Regions from separate parts of the Erwinia sp. Eh17-17 genome, predicted to be linked through region 1. Evidence: predicted binding sites of a transcription regulator. Region 1 holds the regulator's gene; each other region holds the start of a gene.
The links. Region 1 encodes LexA, which represses DNA repair genes until DNA is damaged. Its sites were predicted from a motif close to TNCTGTATGTACATACAGNA; they were not measured.

Region 1 (6,238 bases):
ATTCTGAAATAGCCTGAGGGGGAACAATGAAGATTACCAGTGCAGAAAAAATCCTGTCGCAGGCGGAAGTTATCTGTCAGCAACGCAGCGTGCGCCTGACGCCACAGCGCCTTGAGGTCCTGCGCCTGATGAGCGAGCAAAACGGGGCGATTAGCGCCTACGATCTGCTGGATTTACTGCGTGTTTCAGAACCTCAGGCAAAGCCCCCTACCATCTACCGGGCGCTCGACTTTCTGCTGGAGCAGGGGTTTATTCACCGCGTGGAGTCCACCAACAGCTATGTGGTTTGCCATCACTTTGAAGAGCCGTCGCACACTTCAGCCATGCTGATCTGTGACCGCTGCGGTTCAGTAACCGAGCAGCATGCCGATGGCGTGGAAGATATTTTACAATCGCTGGCCCTGAATTCAGGCTTTACCCTCGGCCACAGCGTGATAGAAGCACATGGATTTTGTCAGCAGTGCGGAGAAATTGAAGCCTGCACCCGTCAGGATGCGTGCCAGCACTATCACAGCGTGCAGAGTAAAAAACGCGGGCGTTGATAAGAAAGATAGCGAAGGGGGGAGGTACAAAAGGGGTTGGCACTGTCCTTGTGCCGGGTAGGAGCCTGGTTTAACTCTTCGCTGGCTTACCAGCGATGATCGTTACGTGTTTCCCAGTCTTTCAGCTCTTTTTCGGCCTGGTCTTTCTGGTAGCCGTAGCGCTCCTGGATTTTCCCGACCAGCTGATCGCGTTTACCTTCAACGACAGTCAGGTCGTCATCGGTCAGCTTGCCCCATTGCTCTTTCACTTTACCTTTAAACTGTTTCCAGTTACCGCCGGCTTCGTCTTTATTCATGATGTGATTCCTCTACCTTGGGTTAAAACAGCTTTAACAGCCCGGGATACGGCCTGTTTGCCAGATAATTATCTTGTCAATTGCCTGACACAGAGATAATTGTAGTAGAGAAATAGCGTTCCAGCCGTAAACACCCTGCCGCACTGCCTGAAAACCGTAAAAAGATGTTTTAATTCATAATGATACATAAAAATCGGGTTACGTAAGTAAATGTTTCACTGAGCAAACCAGGTTCCGTTACGCCAGTGCCGCCGCCAGATCGCCCACAGCGTCACTCCACGCAGCACCAGGAACAGCGTAATCGCCAGCCACAGCCCATGGTTACCCAGCCAGGGAACGCTGCACAGCGTGAGCCCAAAGCCGAGTGCTGCAATAGCCATGCTGTTACGCATTTCACTGGCGCGGGTGGCACCAATGAACATCCCATCCAGTAAGTAACAGCCGACGCCTGCCAGCGGCATCAGCACCTGCCAGCCTAAATACTGATCGGCAAGCTGGCGCAGCGGCGCAAGGGAAGTCAACAGCGCGACAATCTGTGCGCCCCACAGGGCATAGAGCAGTGAAAAACCCAGCGCCACCGCCAGCGCCTGTCGACAGGCGGCATGCCAGACGCTGAGAAGCTGCTGGCTGTTGCGCGCCCCGTAGGCTTCGCCAGAGCAGGCTTCGACCGCATAGGCAAAGCCGTCCAGCGCATAGGCGGTAAAGGTAAGAAACATCAGCAGCACGGCATTGACCGCCACAATATCGTTGCCCAGCCGCGCACCAAAAATGGTCAGTGATGCGAAACAGATTTGCAGCAACAGTGAACGCAGCATGATATCGCGGTTGAGGCGCAGCAGGCGCCCGAGGTCTCCGCGCCAGGCTCCGAGCATCAGCCGGAGTGACAGACCGCGCAGCACCATGACCCGCCACACCAGCAGCAGGCCGACAATCAGGCTGACATACTCAGCGATGGCAGTAGCCGCCGCAGCCCCCTGTACGCCCCACTTCAGGCCAATCACGAACCACAGATCGAGCAGGATGTTCACCAGGTTGCCGACCACCAGCAGGATCACCGGGGCCCGGGCGTACTGCACGCCGAGCAGCCAGCCCAGCAGTACCAGATTTGCCAGCGTCGCCGGCGCACTGAGCCAGCGTACCTGCATAAACAGCGCGGCCTGGTGCAGGACATCATCGCTTCCGCCCGTTACGCTCAGTGCCAGATGAGTGAGCGGCTGTTTAAACAGAATAAACAGCAGTCCTGCGCATAGCGCCAGCAGCAGCGGCTGCATCAGCCCACGGGCCAGTGCCTGCCGGTCATTGGCACCAAAAGCCTGCGCCGTCAGCCCGGTTGTGCTCATACGTAAAAACAGCAGCAGCATAAACAGGAAGCTGGTGATGGTAGTGCCAATGGCGACGCCGCCCAGATAAGTCGGGCTGTCGAGATGGCCGATAACAGCAGTATCCACCAGGCCGAGAAGCGGCACGGTGATATTAGACAGGATCATGGGCAGCGCCAGCCGCCAGAGGTTTTTATCCGCAGAGGTAAGCAGTTTCATCACAGTCCATCATGGTTAAAACCAACAACGGATATTAATACGCGCCGCAGGTGCGGCGCGCATAATTTAGCGGGGAGTAACGTTTACAGCCAGTTGCCGTTTCGTATCACGCCGACGGCAAGACCTTCGATGGTCAGCGTCTGCTGACGCAGGTCAACGATGATAGGTTTGAAATCCGGGTTTTCCGGCAGCAGTTGCACCGTGTTACCCTGCCTTTTCAGGCGTTTTACCGTCACTTCGTCGTCAATGCGCGCCACTACGACCTGGCCGTTGCGCACCTCTTCCGTTTTGTGTACCGCTAACAGGTCACCGTCCATAATGCCGATATCTTTCATCGACATGCCGCTAACGCGCAGCAGGAAATCGGCACCCGGTTTAAACAGGTCAGGGTCAACCTTATAGTGGCCTTCGATATGCTGCTCTGCCAGCAGGGGTTCACCCGCTGCGACCCGACCAATCAATGGAAGACCTTCTTCTTCTTCCATCATCAAACGGATACCGCGAGACGCGCCGGAGACGATCTCAATCACGCCTTTACGCGCTAAGGCCTTCAGGTGTTCTTCAGCCGCATTCGGGGAACGGAAACCAAGCTGCGTGGCGATCTCTGCGCGCGTCGGTGGCATACCAGTTTGATTAATATGGTCGCGAATCAGGTCGTAAACCTGCTGCTGCCTTGCCGTTAGTGCTTTCATCCCGCCCCCTGGTTGTTTATACAGTCGACTGTGAGTATATACAGGTATTTAGACATTGAAAACCTAAACTTGGGCGAAATGCCGTTTGTCGCGATTTTTGGAAAATTCATCGCAAATGTGGCACTAACAGCATGATCCAGACAAAAATTGCCAGCAAGATAGTTAACAGCACGGCGGCGGAGGCCATATCTTTTGCCCGTCCGGCCAGAGGGTGAATTTCACTGCCGATGCGGTCAACCACCGCTTCGACGGCGCTGTTTAATATTTCTACAATAATAATCATCACCACCGAGCCAATTAACAGCACCCGCGTAATGGCATCGACGTCCAGCCAGCAGGCCACGGCTATGGCAATAATTACAGCAACCGCTTCCTGGCGGAAAGCCGCTTCATGCTGCCACGCGGCGCGAAGGCCTTGCCACGAGTATCCGGCAGCTTTTACGATTCGAGTCAGTCCGGTGACATTATTTGCCATAATCAGGGAACCCTTTGAGAAGTTTAACGTCAATGAGTGGAACTACAGGTTTTTCAACACCACAGATTCTGTTGGCGCTTTCTGGTATGCTTGCGGCGCTTTGCTAACAAGAGGCTTCATGTTGTCTATGTCAGGTTGGCGTAAATTATATTATAACTTATTGAATCTACCAGTTAAATTTCTGGTAAAAAGTAAGGCAATCCCGTCTGAACCGGTTGCCGAACTCGGGCTTGATACGTCGCGCCCTATTATGTATGTGCTGCCTTATGATTCAAAGGCCGATCTCCTCGCGCTTCGTGAGCAGTGCCGCAAAGAAGACCTTCCCGATCCTCTGGAACCGCTGGAGATCGACGGTACGGTATTGCCACGTCATGTGTTTATCCATGATGGCCCGCGCGTGTTTCCCTATTTTGTCCCGAACGTGCAGTCGGTCAAACTGTTCCACGAATATCTGGACCTGCACCGTAATCATCCTGAACTGGATGTGCAGATGGTCCCGGTCTCGGTGATGTTTGGCCGTGCGCCCGGTCGCGAGGTTCAGGGTGACGAACAGCCGCACCTGCGGATGCTCAACGGCATCCAGAAGTTCTTTGCGGTGATCTGGCTGGGTCGTGACAGCTTTGTGCGCTTCTCTCCGATGGTCTCACTGCGCCATATGGCCACGGAGCACGGTACGGATAAGATTATTGCGCAGAAGCTGGCCCGCGTGGCGCGTATGCACTTTGCCCGTCAACGTCTGGCGGCTGTCGGCCCTCGTCTGCCGGTCCGTCAGGATCTGTTCAATAAACTGTTACAGTCCAAAGCGATCGCCAAAGCGGTCGATGATGAAGCGCGCAGCAAGAAAATCTCCATTGAAAAAGCCCAGCAGAATGCCGTTGAGCTGATGGAAGAGATCGCCGCCGACTTCTCCTACGAAGCGATTCGTCTTACCGACCGCATCATGGGCTGGACCTGGAGCAAATTGTACCAGGGGATCAACGTCAACGGCGGTGAACGCGTGCGCCAGCTGGCACAGGACGGTCATGAAATCGTCTATGTTCCCTGCCATCGCAGCCATATGGACTATCTGCTGCTCTCCTATGTGCTGTATCACCAGGGGCTGGTGCCGCCGCATATTGCTGCCGGTATCAATCTGAACTTCTGGCCGGCCGGCCCGATTTTCCGCCGCCTGGGGGCGTTCTTTATCCGCCGCACGTTTAAGGGCAATAAACTCTACTCCACGGTGTTCCGTGAATACCTCGGCGAGCTGTTCACCCGGGGCTATTCCGTTGAGTACTTCGTGGAAGGGGGCCGTTCCCGTACCGGTCGCCTGCTCGACCCGAAAACCGGCACCCTGTCGATGACGATTCAGGCCATGCTGCGCGGCGGCAACCGCCCGATTACTCTGGTGCCGATTTACATCGGATACGAGCACGTGATGGAAGTGGGAACTTACGCCAAAGAGCTGCGCGGCGCGACCAAAGAGAAAGAGGGCTTTATGTCGATGGTGCGGGGCCTGCGTAAGCTGCGCAACCTCGGCCAGGGCTATGTCAACTTTGGGGAACCTCTGCCGCTGGTCGCCTATCTGAATCAGCAGGTGCCAGAATGGCGCGAAGCCATCGACCCGATCGAAGCTCAGCGCCCGGCGTGGTTAACGCCGGCAGTCAACGACATCGCCCAGAAAGTGATGGTGCGCATCAACAACGCAGGGGCGGCCAATGCCATGAACCTGTGTGTCACCGCGCTGCTGGCCTCGCGCCAGCGTTCGATGACGCGTGAGCAGCTGACCGAACAGCTCGACTGTTACGTGCAGCTGCTGCGTAACGTGCCTTACTCCCCTGACTCGACCGTACCGGATATGACCCCGGAAGCGCTGCTGGAACATGCGCTCAGCATGAACAAGTTTGAGCTGGAGCAGGACAGCATCGGTGAGATCGTCGTACTGCCGCGCGAGCAGGCCGTGCTGATGACCTATTATCGCAACAACATTCACCATATGCTGGTGATGCCGTCGCTGATTGCCGCCATTCTGATGCAGCACCGTGAGCTGAGCCGCGCCGAACTGCTGCGCCAGGTTACCGTCATCTACCCGATGCTGAAAAGCGAACTGTTCCTGCGCTGGAGCACGGATGAACTCGGGCAGGTGCTGGACTTACTGGTCGCGGAAATGGCGCGTCAGGGCCTGCTGGTTGCTGAAGAGAGCTGCCTGCGTCTGAGCGCGGGTCGTTTCCGCTCCCTGCAGCTGCTGGCTGCTGGCGTTCGGGAAACGCTGCAACGTTACTCCATTACCTTCTCTATCCTCAGCGCTAAGCCGACGATTAACCGCGGTACGCTGGAAAAAGAGAGTCGCACCATGGCACAGCGCCTGTCGGTTCTTCATGGCATTAATGCGCCAGAGTTCTTCGACAAGGCGGTGTTTACCTCGCTGGTGTTAACGCTGCGTGATGAAGGCTATATCAGCGACTCTGGTGATGCACAGGTCGAGCGAACGCAGCAGGTTTATCAACTGCTGGCCGACCTGATAACCCAGGACGTGAGAATGACAATCGAGAGTGCTGTAGAGCACGACTGACAGGATTGCGGCGGGTATGTCTGAAGGGCCGACCATTTTTGGTCGGCCCTTTTTAGTAACCGCATCCACACCGGTTATTTTGCATCGTGTAGGGTTCAAGCCTGAGAACGAGCATGCCCGTCCCCTGCCCGCTATAACCAGATG
Region 2 (6,238 bases), on a different contig from region 1:
GCCAGTGCTCCCCCGCCAGCGCATCATCCTGGCATTCACTGGCCTTCTGCTGCCACAGTGCAGCCTGCTTTGACCACTCGTAAATCCAGTTGCCGCCACGATAGCCAATCACCGTATCCAGCAGCTGGTCATCGGTATGCTCAACGGTACAGGCGGCAATACGCGCCAGCACCTCGCTCACCTCCTGTGGTGTCAGGCCACGCCAGGACCACAACAGGCGGTTGATCATGCGATACCAGCCAGCATGGGTTTCACCGTCCAGCGTGGAGTGGATGCTTAACGGGCGGTGGTGATGCACACGTCGCACCAGCGATGAGGTTTCCGGATGTTTAAAACGCGGCTTGAAAAGTTCTTCGCTGAGATTTTTCGGCGACATAACTGGGAGGTCCTCCGGCGTACGGGTAGCATTTGAGTCTACCGTAGCAGGGGGGTTCACGCGAAGGGTAAAAACAGACGTGCCCGACAGAATCGGGCACGTTTTGATCTGAACAGGCTAATTAGCGCTGATTGGCGGCAGAAAAAATCAGCCTTTCACCAGCGGTGGCAGATAGGCAATGCCCATATCCCATGGCTGTTCGATCCAGGTGTTCTGCGGAATATCGATGACATAATCATCCACCAGCGGGCGACCAGCCGGTTTCGCGAAGATAGTGACAAAGCGCGCTTTAGGGTACATATCGCGGATCGCCTGCGCGGTGCCGCCGGTATCCACCAGATCGTCGATAACGATAAAACCTTCACCGTCGCCTTCTGCACGCTTCAGCACGGTCATCTCGCGCTGATTATCATGGTCATAGCTGGAGATACAAACGGTATCCACATGGCGGATACACAGCTCGCGCGCCAGCAGTGCAGCAGGCACCAGGCCACCACGACTGACGGCAATAATGCCTTTCCACTGATCGGCTGGCAGCAGGCGCGCGGCCAGTTTACGGGCATGGATTTGCAGCATGTCCCAGGTGACGACGTATTTTTCACTCATTAAAAGAATCCCGGCCAACTATATTGGCTTAAAAATGTGCAAGGGGAGCGGTTGCGCGGAATTATAGTGATCTGAGGCACTAAAAACCAGCCCGCCTGGCCCTGTCGCCCCCTTTTTTCGTGGCACAGCGTGAGCATCAGCCTGAAAACGGTGATATTCTTTTGCCATCGCGTCAGATTCGCTGGCGGGAATTTTCCAATCGATATCAATGCATGCCTGCTGCCTGCGCGGCAGAAAGGTGATGCTGACACAGGAGAGTGATCGTGTCCGAATTATCCCAGTTATCCCCGCAGCCGCTGTGGGATATTTTTGCCAAAATCTGCTCTATTCCCCACCCTTCTTATCATGAAGAGCAGCTGGCTGCCCATATCATTGCCTGGGCAACAGAACAGGGTCTCTGGAACGAACGCGACGAGGTGGGCAACATCCTGATTCGTAAACCGGCCACGCCGGGTTATGAAAACCGTAAACCGGTGGCTCTCCAGGCGCACCTGGATATGGTCCCGCAGAAAAATAACGATACGGTTCACGACTTCACTAAAGACCCGATCCAGCCGTGGGTAGATGGCGAATGGGTGAAAGCCCGTGGCACCACGCTGGGGGCTGATAACGGCATTGGTATGGCCTCTGCGCTGGCGGTGCTGGCCGACAACAGCCTGGAACATGGTCCGCTGGAAGTGCTGCTGACCATGACCGAAGAAACCGGTATGGCCGGGGCATTCGGTTTACAGGCGGGCTGGCTTCAGGCCGATATTTTGATCAACACCGATTCGGAAGAAGAAGGTGAGATCTACATGGGCTGTGCCGGTGGCATCGACTTTACCAGCACCCTGGCGCTGACCCGTGAAGCGGTTCCGGCAGGCTATCAGACGGTAAAACTGACCCTGAAAGGTCTGAAAGGCGGGCACTCCGGCTGTGATATTCACGTCGGTCTGGGCAACGCCAACAAGCTGCTGGCGCGTTTCCTGTTCAGCCACGCCCGCGAACTTGACCTGCGTCTGGTCGACTTTACCGGCGGTACGCTGCGTAATGCGATCCCGCGCGAAGCCTTCGCCACGCTGGCCGTTCCGGCAGCCAGTCTCGACAAGCTGAAGTCACTGGCGGCAGGCTATCTGTTGACGCTGCAAAATGAACTGAGCCTGAAAGAGAAGAACATCGCCGTCGTTGTGGAAGACCTCGCCCACGCGGAGCAGGCGCTGAGTGCTGCCAGCCGCGATACCTTCATCGCTCTGCTGAACAGCACCCCGAATGGCGTGATCCGCAACTCTGACGTGATGAAAGGCGTGGTGGAAACCTCTCTGAATGTCGGAGTGGTCAGCATTGACGGTAATGAGGCGAAGATTAACTGCCTGATCCGTTCCCTGATCGACAGCGGCAAAGACTCTGTGGTGGAAATGCTCACCGCGCTCGGCCAGCTTGCCGGGGCAAAAACCCTCGCTAAAGGCAGCTATCCTGGCTGGCAGCCGGACGCCAGCTCGCCGGTCATGGCGCTGGTGCGTGAAACCTATGAAACACTGTTTAATAAGACGCCGAACATTCAGGTGATCCACGCCGGTCTGGAGTGCGGGCTGTTTAAAGAGCCGTACCCGCAGATGGATATGGTGTCGATTGGGCCGACCATCACCGGACCACACTCGCCGGATGAGCAGGTGCACATTGCCAGCGTCGGTCTTTACTGGCAGCTGCTGACCGCTCTGCTGAAGGCCATTCCGGTTAAATAACCCGACGCAACGGGCGGACTGTAGGGGCCGATCATTTTTTTCGATCGGCCCGAATGACCCATTCGCTCCTTTTACAACCCCAGCAACAGCTGCCGCTCCAGCTGCGGGTCCAGCAGCGTAACGTGCAGCCCCACCAGCCTGACGCCGCGTCCGGCGCGCCTTTCGTCCCAGCTTTTACGCGCCACCTCAATCAGGTCCGCTTTATTCAGCATCGGCCAGACATGTTCCTGAGTGGTCTGCTGGAAATCAGTAAATTTCAGCTTTACCCCCTGGCGGGCGATCTGCCGGTCCGGCTTGATTTTACTCAGCCGCCTGTCCAGCTCATCATATAATCTGTCGATAATCTCCAGGCACTCTTCCCACTGATGGATATCCTCCGACAGGGTGCGCTCCACGCCGAGCGATTTACGCTCGCGACTGGTGATAACGGCACGGTCATCGATGCCATTACAGCGTTCCCATAAAACACGTCCGAATTTGCCAAAGCGTTTTAACAGCGTTGCCAGGTCGGTTTTCTGCACGTCAGCGCAGGTGGTCAGCCCCAGCTCTTCTAACTTTCTGGCCGTGACTTTTCCCACGCCGGGGATCTTTGCCAGCGGCAGGCCGGTGAGGAAATCAGCCATCTCCGGCGGGGTGATGACAAACTGGCCGTTGGGCTTATTGATATCGGAGGCGATTTTTGCCAGAAATTTGATCGGAGCCACCCCGGCCGACGCGGTGAGATTCAGCTCCCGCTGAATCGTATCGCGGATCTCGCGTGCGATTAACGTCGCCGACCCGTGGCAGTGCTGGCTGTCTGTCACATCCAGATAGGCCTCATCGAGCGACAGGGGTTCAATCAGAGAGGTAAAACGGGTGAAGATTTCACGGATATGGGCGCTGGCTTCTTTATAGGCTTCATAGCGGCCGGGAATGACCGTCAGATGCGGGCAGAGCTTGAGCGCCATGGCGGTAGACATCGCGCTGTGTACGCCAAATTTTCGTGCCGGATAGTTGGCCGTGCTAATCACACCGCGCTGCTTTTCACTGCCGCCAATCGCGATCGGGATATCGCGCAGGCTGGGATTATCGCGCATTTCCACTGCGGCAAAGAAGCAGTCCATATCAACGTGAATGATTTTACGCATAACCCCTCCGACAATACTGGATAAGTATACAGTCAAATTATCAGAGTTCAATACGCCAGAAAACGTGCATTAAATGAGGTTTTTATCCTTCACCGTCTTGATAAAAAAATAGACAATGCTAAGGTGACGCAGCGATAGCGGAATCGTCCTATATTGCAAGTAACAGACGCCTGACGGCGTTGCTTCCAACCCCTACATTTCAAGGGAACCAGAATGGGCAAAATCGCACTGCTGTTTGCGATGATTTTTCTGCCAGCCGTTGTTTTTGCCAGCGTACCGGATTCGGTTACACCCCTGGCCCCGGTAAGCAAAGAGTTAAAGAAACAATTACTCGGCACTCCCGTGTATCTGCAAATCTTCAAAGAAGAGCGCACGCTGGAGCTGTACGGCAAAATCGGCAATGAGTTCCGCCTGCTCAACAGTTACCGCATCTGTAACTTCTCTGGCGGGCTTGGGCCTAAGCGCGTTCAGGGCGATTTTAAAAGCCCGGAAGGGTTTTATAACGTGGGGCTTTCTCAGCTGAAGCCTGACAGTCGTTTTTACCGTGCGATTAACGTCGGTTTTCCTAACGAATACGATCGTCAGCAGGGGTATCAGGGCAAGTATCTGATGATCCACGGCAACTGCGTGTCAATCGGCTGCTATGCAATGACCGATGCCTATATGGACGAAATTTATCACTATGTGGAAGCCGCGCTGCGCAACGGCCAGCCGCGCGTTGAGGTGAGTATTTATCCGTTCCGCATGACCGAAAGCAACATGCAGCGTCACCGTTACTCGACTTACATTAATTTCTGGAAACAGCTGCAGCCCGGTTATACCCAGTTCGTACAGACTAAGCAGCCACCGGCGGTCAGCGTCAGCGATGGCAAGTACGTTTTGAGCCGCCCGCTGGCGGGCAACTCAGGTGCACCCGATTCAGCTCTGGCGCTCACCCAGGCAAAATAACGCCCATTCACCTGGCTCAATCTTGTGCCAGGTTTCATTCGCCGTCAGCGGCTGAGTGGCCACGACAGTCACCACGTCATTGGGCGTGGTCTGTTTCTGAAAATCAATTTCCACATCCTGATCCAGCAGCTTGGCTTTGCCGAACGGCGCGCGCCGGGTGATCCAGAACAGATTGGTCGAACAGAACGCCATCAGATAACGACCGTCTGACAGCAGCATGTTAAACACCCCTTTCTCACGCATCTCTGACGCCAGTTCAGCAATATAGCGGAACACCGCAGGCCAGTTACCGGGCGTGCGCGGGTAACGCGTTGTCAGCTTATGTAACAGCCAGCAGAACGCCAGTTCACTGTCGGTTTCACCAATTGGCCGGAACGGGCCGGTATCAAGATTTTTATAGCCTTTCAGCTGACCATTATGCGCGTAAGTCCAGTTACGCCCCCACAGTTCGCGGGTAAAGGGATGGGTATTTTCCAGCGACACTTCGCCCCGGTTCGCCTGGCGGATATGCGCCACCACCGAACAGGATTTGATCGGGTATTCCTGCACCAGACGGGCAATCGGAGACTGATAACTGGGTTGCGGATCTTTAAAAGTACGGCAGCCCTTCCCTTCGTAAAAGGTAATACCCCAGCCATCTTTATGCGGGCCCGTTCCGCCACCGCGCTGCACCAGCCCGGTAAAGCTAAAACAGATATCCGTCGGGACGTTCGCGCTCATCCCCAGTAGTTCGCACACAGGATTACCTCATTAGGGGGCCACCGTATGATGGCCCGGCAGGATTAGGCTTTAATCATCTCTTTTTCGATGAGCAACATTAAGATATGGATGACTTTAATGTGAATTTCCTGAATGCGGTCTGCATAGCCAAAGTGCGGTACGCGGATTTCCACGTCGGCCACGCCGTCCATTTTCCCACCGTCTTTACCGGTCAGGGTGATCACTTTCATCCCTTTCGCGCGCGCGGCTTCCACGGCTTTAATGATGTTGGCGGAGTTGCCTGAGGTGGAGATCCCCAGCAGAACATCCCCGGCACTGCCCACGGCTTCAATATAGCGTGAGAACACGAAATCGTAGCCGAAGTCGTTGCTGACGCAGGACAGGTGGCTGACATCGGAAATAGCAATCGCCGGGTAGCCCGGACGGTTTTCACGGTAACGGCCGGTCAGCTCTTCAGCAAAATGCATCGCATCGCAGTGTGATCCGCCATTACCACAGGAGAGTACCTTCCCGCCCGCTTTGAATGAATCAGCCAGTAAAACAGCCGCACGCTGGATAGCGTCGATGTTTGCCTCTTCACTTAGAAATTTATTCAGCGTGTCTGCCGCTTCGTTCAGCTCGGCGCGAATGATGTCCTGATACATAGAGGGATGTCCTTTGTAGGAAAGAGTTACCGACGGAGTTTATCAACTTGCCGCAGAGCCGGGAAGCGATCTCCCGGAGGGACAGAGGGATTAACG
Region 3 (6,238 bases), on a different contig from region 1:
CGACTGGGTGCAACAGGAGCAGCTGCCGGTGATTCTGGTGGTGGGGGTGAAGCTGGGGTGTATCAACCATGCTTTGCTCACCGCTCAGGCAGTTCAGGCGGCAGGGTTAAGACTGGCTGGGTGGATTGCCAACGGCATTCAGCCTGCGGGAAAACGGCACGAGGCATATCTGGACACGCTGAGAAAGCGCATTGACGCGCCGCTGCTGGGGGAGATCCCGCATCTGGCGGAGCGTGATTTTACAGATGTCGGGCGGTTTGTGACGTTGCCCTGATGTTGTCGGGCGGACCCGAACAGAAGGTCCGCCCCTGCGCCTTTCTTGCTGAACGACACGGTGTCATCACACCGTCAGCCACGTATTCACCATACTGTCATCCAGCTGGGCCAGCTTGCCGTGCGCCACATTGCGCCCGCGGTGCAGCAGGAGAAAATAGTCAGCCACGCGGCGGATAAACGACAGGCGCTGCTCCAGCAGTAAAATGGTCATGCCAAAGTCGTGATTCAGACGGTGGATCAGATTGCCCATTTCCTCCTCCAGCCACGGTGACATCCCCTCCGTCGGTTCATCCAGAATCAGGAGTTTCGGCTGCAGGACCAGCGCGCGTGCCAGCGCCAGGTGCTGTTGCTGATCCATGGGCAGCTCGCCGCTGCGCTGATGACGCAGGGAGTAGAGTGCCGGGAACAGATCGTAAACCATCGCCGGGATGGCCCGATGACGCTCCATTCCAGCCCCTGCCAGCAGCGCGATTTGCAGGTTTTCTTCAATCGTCATCTGCGAGAAAATATGACGTCCCTGAGGAACATAGCCAATCCCCAGCGATGCACGTTTTTCCACCGGCTGTAACAGCAGGTCCTGAGGGGGGTTATTGGCCTCCTGCCAGATCATCGAGCCGCTGTTGATGGGAAGGTGCCCCATAATGCAGTTGACCAGCGTGGTCTTTCCCATCCCCTGACGGCCAATAATACCGGTGCAGGTGCCGGGCTGAAGATCCAGGTCAACGTCCCACAGAATGTGGTTTTGCCCATAAAATTGATTGATAGAACGTAAACTGAGCATCTGACACTCTCCTCCAGACAGTTTTCGATTGCACCTGCTGCTTACGCTCTTTGTCGTCTGGCAAACAGTCCGGCGTCTCACCATGATCCGCCAGCGGCTTCGTGCTCCTCGCTCTGGTGTGATGAAAGCGTGAGGCGTATGTCATAGCTTGCAAATAGCAGGCCAGTTCAGAAAAAGGCCAGAAAACTACAGGGTGATAACATTCACGCCGGGGATTGGTCAGCGTTGCTAAAGCTTTTCAATCCGCCAACCCGTCGCTGCACCGGGTCAGTGCCGGGGGAACCCGGCGATGGTGCAACTGCTCTTTAAAAAGGGCAGTGATGAGCTGGGGGCTGGCTAACCCGGTCGGTATAAGAGTGAGCCAACGGTGTATAACTTCGACTTTGCTGCCCGTAACAATGCCCCGGACGCGGTAAAAAAAAAGCAAAAAAAAATATTTGGAGGGCGCCGGGGAGCATGGGGACGATTTATACACATCAGACGTGTCAGGCGCTGAAAACAGTTATCCACTATTCCTGTGGATAACCTTGTGCATTAGAGTCTGAAAACCTCTGTAAGGCGAGAGCGGACGCGGCTTAGGCACGGGTTGCTGCGAAACTCGTCTTGTTGTTAATAGGTAATAAAATCAATTGGTTATTTAAAATCAATACAGATAAATTCCCGGAGGCGATCGCGCCGCGCTTTTGCCAGGGTGGTATTGACAAATGTTAAATAGCCAAACTTTCTGGGGATAAGCTTTTCTGCCCCGATGCGCATTCGTTTGCGCAACGAAAAGCAAAAGTGCAGCGTTGCTATCGGTTGAGGCAGTATGGAAAATAACTGTAATTATATCCAGTCTTTTTTGCTGGCAAAATCGTCATCTCCGAGTAGAATTAGAGTCCGGTTCGCGCACATCTTCATCAGGTAGCCTGTTAATGAGCAAAGTCTTTAAACTCAATTCCGATTTCAAACCTTCCGGCGATCAGCCTGAAGCCATCCGCCGCCTGGAAGAGGGGCTGGAAGACGGCCTGGCGCATCAGACGTTGCTGGGTGTAACCGGTTCAGGCAAAACCTTTACCGTTGCCAATGTGATTGCCGACCTGAATCGCCCGACGATGGTGCTGGCGCCAAACAAAACGCTGGCGGCACAGCTGTACGGTGAGATGAAAGAGTTTTTCCCCGATAACGCGGTTGAATATTTTGTCTCTTACTACGACTATTACCAGCCTGAAGCCTATGTGCCCAGCTCCGACACGTTTATTGAAAAAGACGCGTCGGTCAACGAGCATATTGAGCAGATGCGTCTTTCTGCCACCAAAGCTCTGCTTGAACGGCGCGACGTGATTGTGGTGGCTTCGGTGTCCGCCATCTACGGCCTGGGTGACCCCGACCTCTACCTGAAAATGATGCTGCATCTGACGCGTGGTATGGTCATTGACCAGCGCGCTATCCTGCGGCGCCTGGCAGAGCTGCAATATACCCGTAACGATCAGGCCTTCCAGCGCGGTACTTTCCGCGTTCGCGGTGAGGTTATTGATATCTTCCCGGCAGAATCTGACGATTACGCGCTGCGCGTGGAGCTGTTTGATGAGGAAGTGGAACGACTGTCGATATTCGACCCGCTGACCGGGCAGATTGAATCGGTGATCCCGCGTTACACCATTTACCCGAAAACGCACTACGTCACGCCGCGTGAGCGCATTCTGCAGGCGATGGAGGAGATCAAAGTCGAGCTGGCGGAGCGCAAGCAGGTGCTGCTGGCCAACAATAAGCTGCTGGAAGAGCAGCGCCTCAGCCAGCGCACGCAGTTTGACCTGGAAATGATGAACGAGCTGGGTTACTGCTCCGGTATTGAAAACTATTCGCGCTATCTGTCCGGTCGCGGCCCCGGTGAAGCGCCGCCGACCCTGTTTGACTACCTGCCGGCTGATGGTCTGCTGGTGATTGATGAATCCCACGTGACCATCCCGCAGATCGGCGGGATGTATCGCGGTGACCGGGCGCGCAAGGAAACGCTGGTGGAGTACGGTTTCCGTCTGCCGTCCGCGCTGGATAACCGGCCGATGAAGTTTGAAGAGTTCGAGTCCCTCGCACCGCAGACCATCTATGTGTCCGCCACCCCAGGCAACTATGAGCTGGAGAAATCCGGCGGTGACGTGGTGGACCAGGTGGTGCGTCCTACCGGGCTGCTGGACCCGACGATTGAAGTGCGTCCGGTCGGTACCCAGGTGGACGATCTGCTGTCTGAAATCCGCAAGCGCGTGGTGATCAACGAACGTGTGCTGGTCACCGTGCTGACCAAGCGTATGGCGGAGGACCTGACCGAATATCTTGAAGAGCACGGCGAGCGCGTGCGCTATCTGCACTCGGATATCGACACGGTGGAGCGCGTGGAGATTATTCGCGACCTGCGCCTCGGTGAGTTTGACGTGCTGGTGGGGATTAACCTGCTGCGTGAGGGTCTGGATATGCCTGAAGTGTCGCTGGTGGCGATCCTCGATGCGGATAAAGAGGGCTTCCTGCGTTCTGAACGCTCGCTGATCCAGACCATTGGCCGTGCCGCACGTAACCTTAACGGGAAGGCGATTCTTTACGGCGATAAAATTACGCCATCGATGGCGCGGGCGATCGGCGAGACCGAACGCCGCCGTGAAAAGCAGGAGCAGTACAACCTGGAACACGGCATTGTGCCGCAGGGGCTGAATAAGAAAATTGCCGATATTCTGGAGCTCGGCCAGGGGCTGGCGAAGAACAAAGCGAAGGTGCGCAGCATGAAGGGGCGCAGCATCGTTGAGGACGACCCGGCCTATGTTGATCTGTCACCGAAGGGGCTGCAAAAACGCATTCACCAGCTGGAGGCGCAGATGCAGCAGCACGCGCAGAATCTGGAGTTCGAAGAAGCAGCCCAGGTGCGCGACCAGCTGCATCAGGTGCGTGAGTTGTTTATCGCCGCATCATAATGCACAGGGCCGAGGGTAAAAGCATCGGCCCTGTCTGTTTAGCCCCGGTCTTTTGCGGGGCCCGCCTTTTCCCGTTCGTCCCTTATTGCAGCGTTATCATCGTCCGCCAGTTACACCATCGCCTGCACCGCATGCTCCAGCGCCAGGCGCAGCAGCTGGCGATCATGGCGATATGGGATATCTCCTGCCTCCAGCGGCTCCTGAATAATCAGTCGTCCGTCAATCTGGCTGCTGTCGACTTTGGGCCCCAGCACCAGCGCATCAATCACGCGTTTACCTATCGCTCTCTCCATCATGCTCAGCTTATCGGTCACCGTCAGCTTTGCGGCAGCCGGACTGAGCTCTTTACCCAGGTTGCCGATAAACACCATTGTGGCAGGCGTGCGGCGCAGAGCCTGAGCGATCTCCGGCAGCAGCAGCACTGGCATCAGGCTGGTGTAAAAACTGCCTGGCCCAATCAGGATCAGGTCCGCCTCTGCAATCGCCTCCACCGCCTCGCGCGTCGCGCTCACTGCAGGGGAGAGCATCAGCTCCTGCGGCGGCTTTGTCATCTGGTCGATTTCAGTCTCGCCATACACCAGGTGTCCTTCGTCATCCACGGCGACCAGATCGACCGGCTGTTCCGACATCGGGATGAGAAAGGCATCAACCTTCAGTAAATTGCGGATCAGGTTGATGGCTTCAAAGGGCCGGATACTGAGATGGTCGAGCGCTTTCAGCATCAGATTACCGAGGTTGTGTCCGGCCAGTTCGCCATTCCCGGCAAAGCGGTATTCGAACATGGCTGAAGCCACACTCGGTTCCGCGATTAGCTGGTTGAGGCAGTTACGCATATCACCCCAGGCGATACCCCCTTCCGAACGGCGTATGCGTCCGGTCGATCCGCCATTGTCAGTGGTGGTCACGATTCCGGTCAGGCGGGAGCCCAGTGGGGACAGGGCGGACATCACACGGCCCAGTCCGTGTCCACCCCCTAATGCCACCACGCGGTCGAGGTCAGCTAACGTGCGATTGCGCATAATATCTATCATCATCATTATGAAAGGTTTATGAATATTATTTTACGCTATAGCGCGGCGAAAAGGCCGGGAAAATTCGTTATATATCATAATATACAGCGAAAGGTGATGCTGGTAACCATCGACCTTTAGCGTTAACATTTATCTCATCACGATTTACCGATGTCCGGTAAATCACACTTAAGCCCTGACACCTGTGTCCCGCTGGATATGGTGTCCTGGCCGCAACCCCCGGGTTGCCAGGGTGCAGAAAGAAATGACTGCATCTCCCGTTTATGGAAAGGTGTCACCGGTGCCACAATTTACTGATAACTTCGCGCGCAGGTTTTATTACCTGCGTCTGTCGATCACTGACGTGTGCAATTTTCGTTGCACGTACTGTCTTCCCGACGGCTACAAGCCTCAGGGTGCGAACAATAAAAGCTTCCTGACGCTGGATGAAATCCGTCGCGTCACGCGCGCGTTCGCCGCTGCGGGCACTGAAAAAGTGCGCCTGACCGGTGGAGAACCCTCTATGCGTCGTGATTTCACCGATATCATTGCGGCGGTGCGCGACAACCCCTCTATACGCCAGATAGCCCTCACCACTAACGGCTACCGCCTGCAGCGCGATATCGCGCAGTGGCGGGCCGCCGGCCTGAACGCGCTGAATGTCAGCGTGGACAGTCTTGATGCTCGCCAGTTTCACGCCATCACCGGGCAGAATAAATTTGCCGAAGTGATGGCCGGTATTGACGCCGCTTTTGATGCCGGGTTCAGCAAGGTGAAAGTCAACACCGTGCTGATGCGTGATGTGAATCACCACAGCCTGGACACCTTCCTCGCCTGGGTTCGTGACCGTCCTATCCAGCTGCGCTTTATTGAACTGATGGAAACCGGGGAAGGTGGTGCGCTGTTCCGCAAGCACCATGTCTCCGGCCAGGTGATCCGCGACCAGCTGCTGCAACAGGGCTGGGTGCAGCAGCTGCGTGCGCGCAGTGATGGACCGGCTCAGGTATTCCGTCATGCCGACTATCAGGGCGAAATCGGCCTGATCATGCCCTATGAAAAAGATTTCTGCGCCAGCTGTAACCGTCTGCGTGTGTCGGCCACCGGCAATCTTCATCTCTGCCTGTTTGGCGATGGCGGCGTGCCGCTGCGCGACCTGCTGGCCGATGACAGTCAGCAGGCTGAGCTACAGGCACGCATTGCCGGTAGCCTGACGACGAAAAAAGAGACGCACT

Region 2: a site for LexA is predicted at 3,845-3,864, ahead of dinB (DNA polymerase IV). Genes of this name have one in related genera too.
Region 3: a site for LexA is predicted at 1,875-1,894, ahead of uvrB (excinuclease ABC subunit UvrB). Genes of this name have one in related genera too.

What each region holds. Positions count from the first base shown of each region.
Region 1 covers NZ_JBDFQT010000014.1:36,985-43,222, reverse strand. Annotated here, with positions in the region: gene zur (zinc uptake transcriptional repressor Zur) at 33-542, shown strand; gene ABEH87_RS20980 (CsbD family protein) at 629-838, opposite strand; gene dinF (MATE family efflux transporter DinF) at 1,054-2,376, opposite strand; gene lexA (transcriptional repressor LexA) at 2,460-3,068, opposite strand; gene ABEH87_RS20965 (diacylglycerol kinase) at 3,175-3,543, opposite strand; gene plsB (glycerol-3-phosphate 1-O-acyltransferase PlsB) at 3,671-6,094, shown strand; gene ubiA (4-hydroxybenzoate octaprenyltransferase) at 6,226-6,238, opposite strand, start outside.
Region 2 covers NZ_JBDFQT010000002.1:895,696-901,933, forward strand. Annotated here, with positions in the region: gene frsA (esterase FrsA) at 1-376, opposite strand, end outside; gene gpt (xanthine phosphoribosyltransferase) at 524-982, opposite strand; gene pepD (beta-Ala-His dipeptidase) at 1,246-2,703, shown strand; gene dinB (DNA polymerase IV) at 2,775-3,830, opposite strand; gene dpaA (peptidoglycan meso-diaminopimelic acid protein amidase) at 4,044-4,778, shown strand; gene ABEH87_RS09715 (class II glutamine amidotransferase) at 4,749-5,516, opposite strand; gene lpcA (D-sedoheptulose 7-phosphate isomerase) at 5,561-6,142, opposite strand.
Region 3 covers NZ_JBDFQT010000002.1:515,430-521,667, reverse strand. Annotated here, with positions in the region: gene bioD (dethiobiotin synthase) at 1-274, shown strand, start outside; gene ABEH87_RS07760 (ATP-binding cassette domain-containing protein) at 341-1,057, opposite strand; gene uvrB (excinuclease ABC subunit UvrB) at 1,972-3,996, shown strand; gene yvcK (uridine diphosphate-N-acetylglucosamine-binding protein YvcK) at 4,107-5,015, opposite strand; molybdenum cofactor riboswitch at 5,181-5,317, shown strand; gene moaA (GTP 3',8-cyclase MoaA) at 5,308-6,238, shown strand, end outside.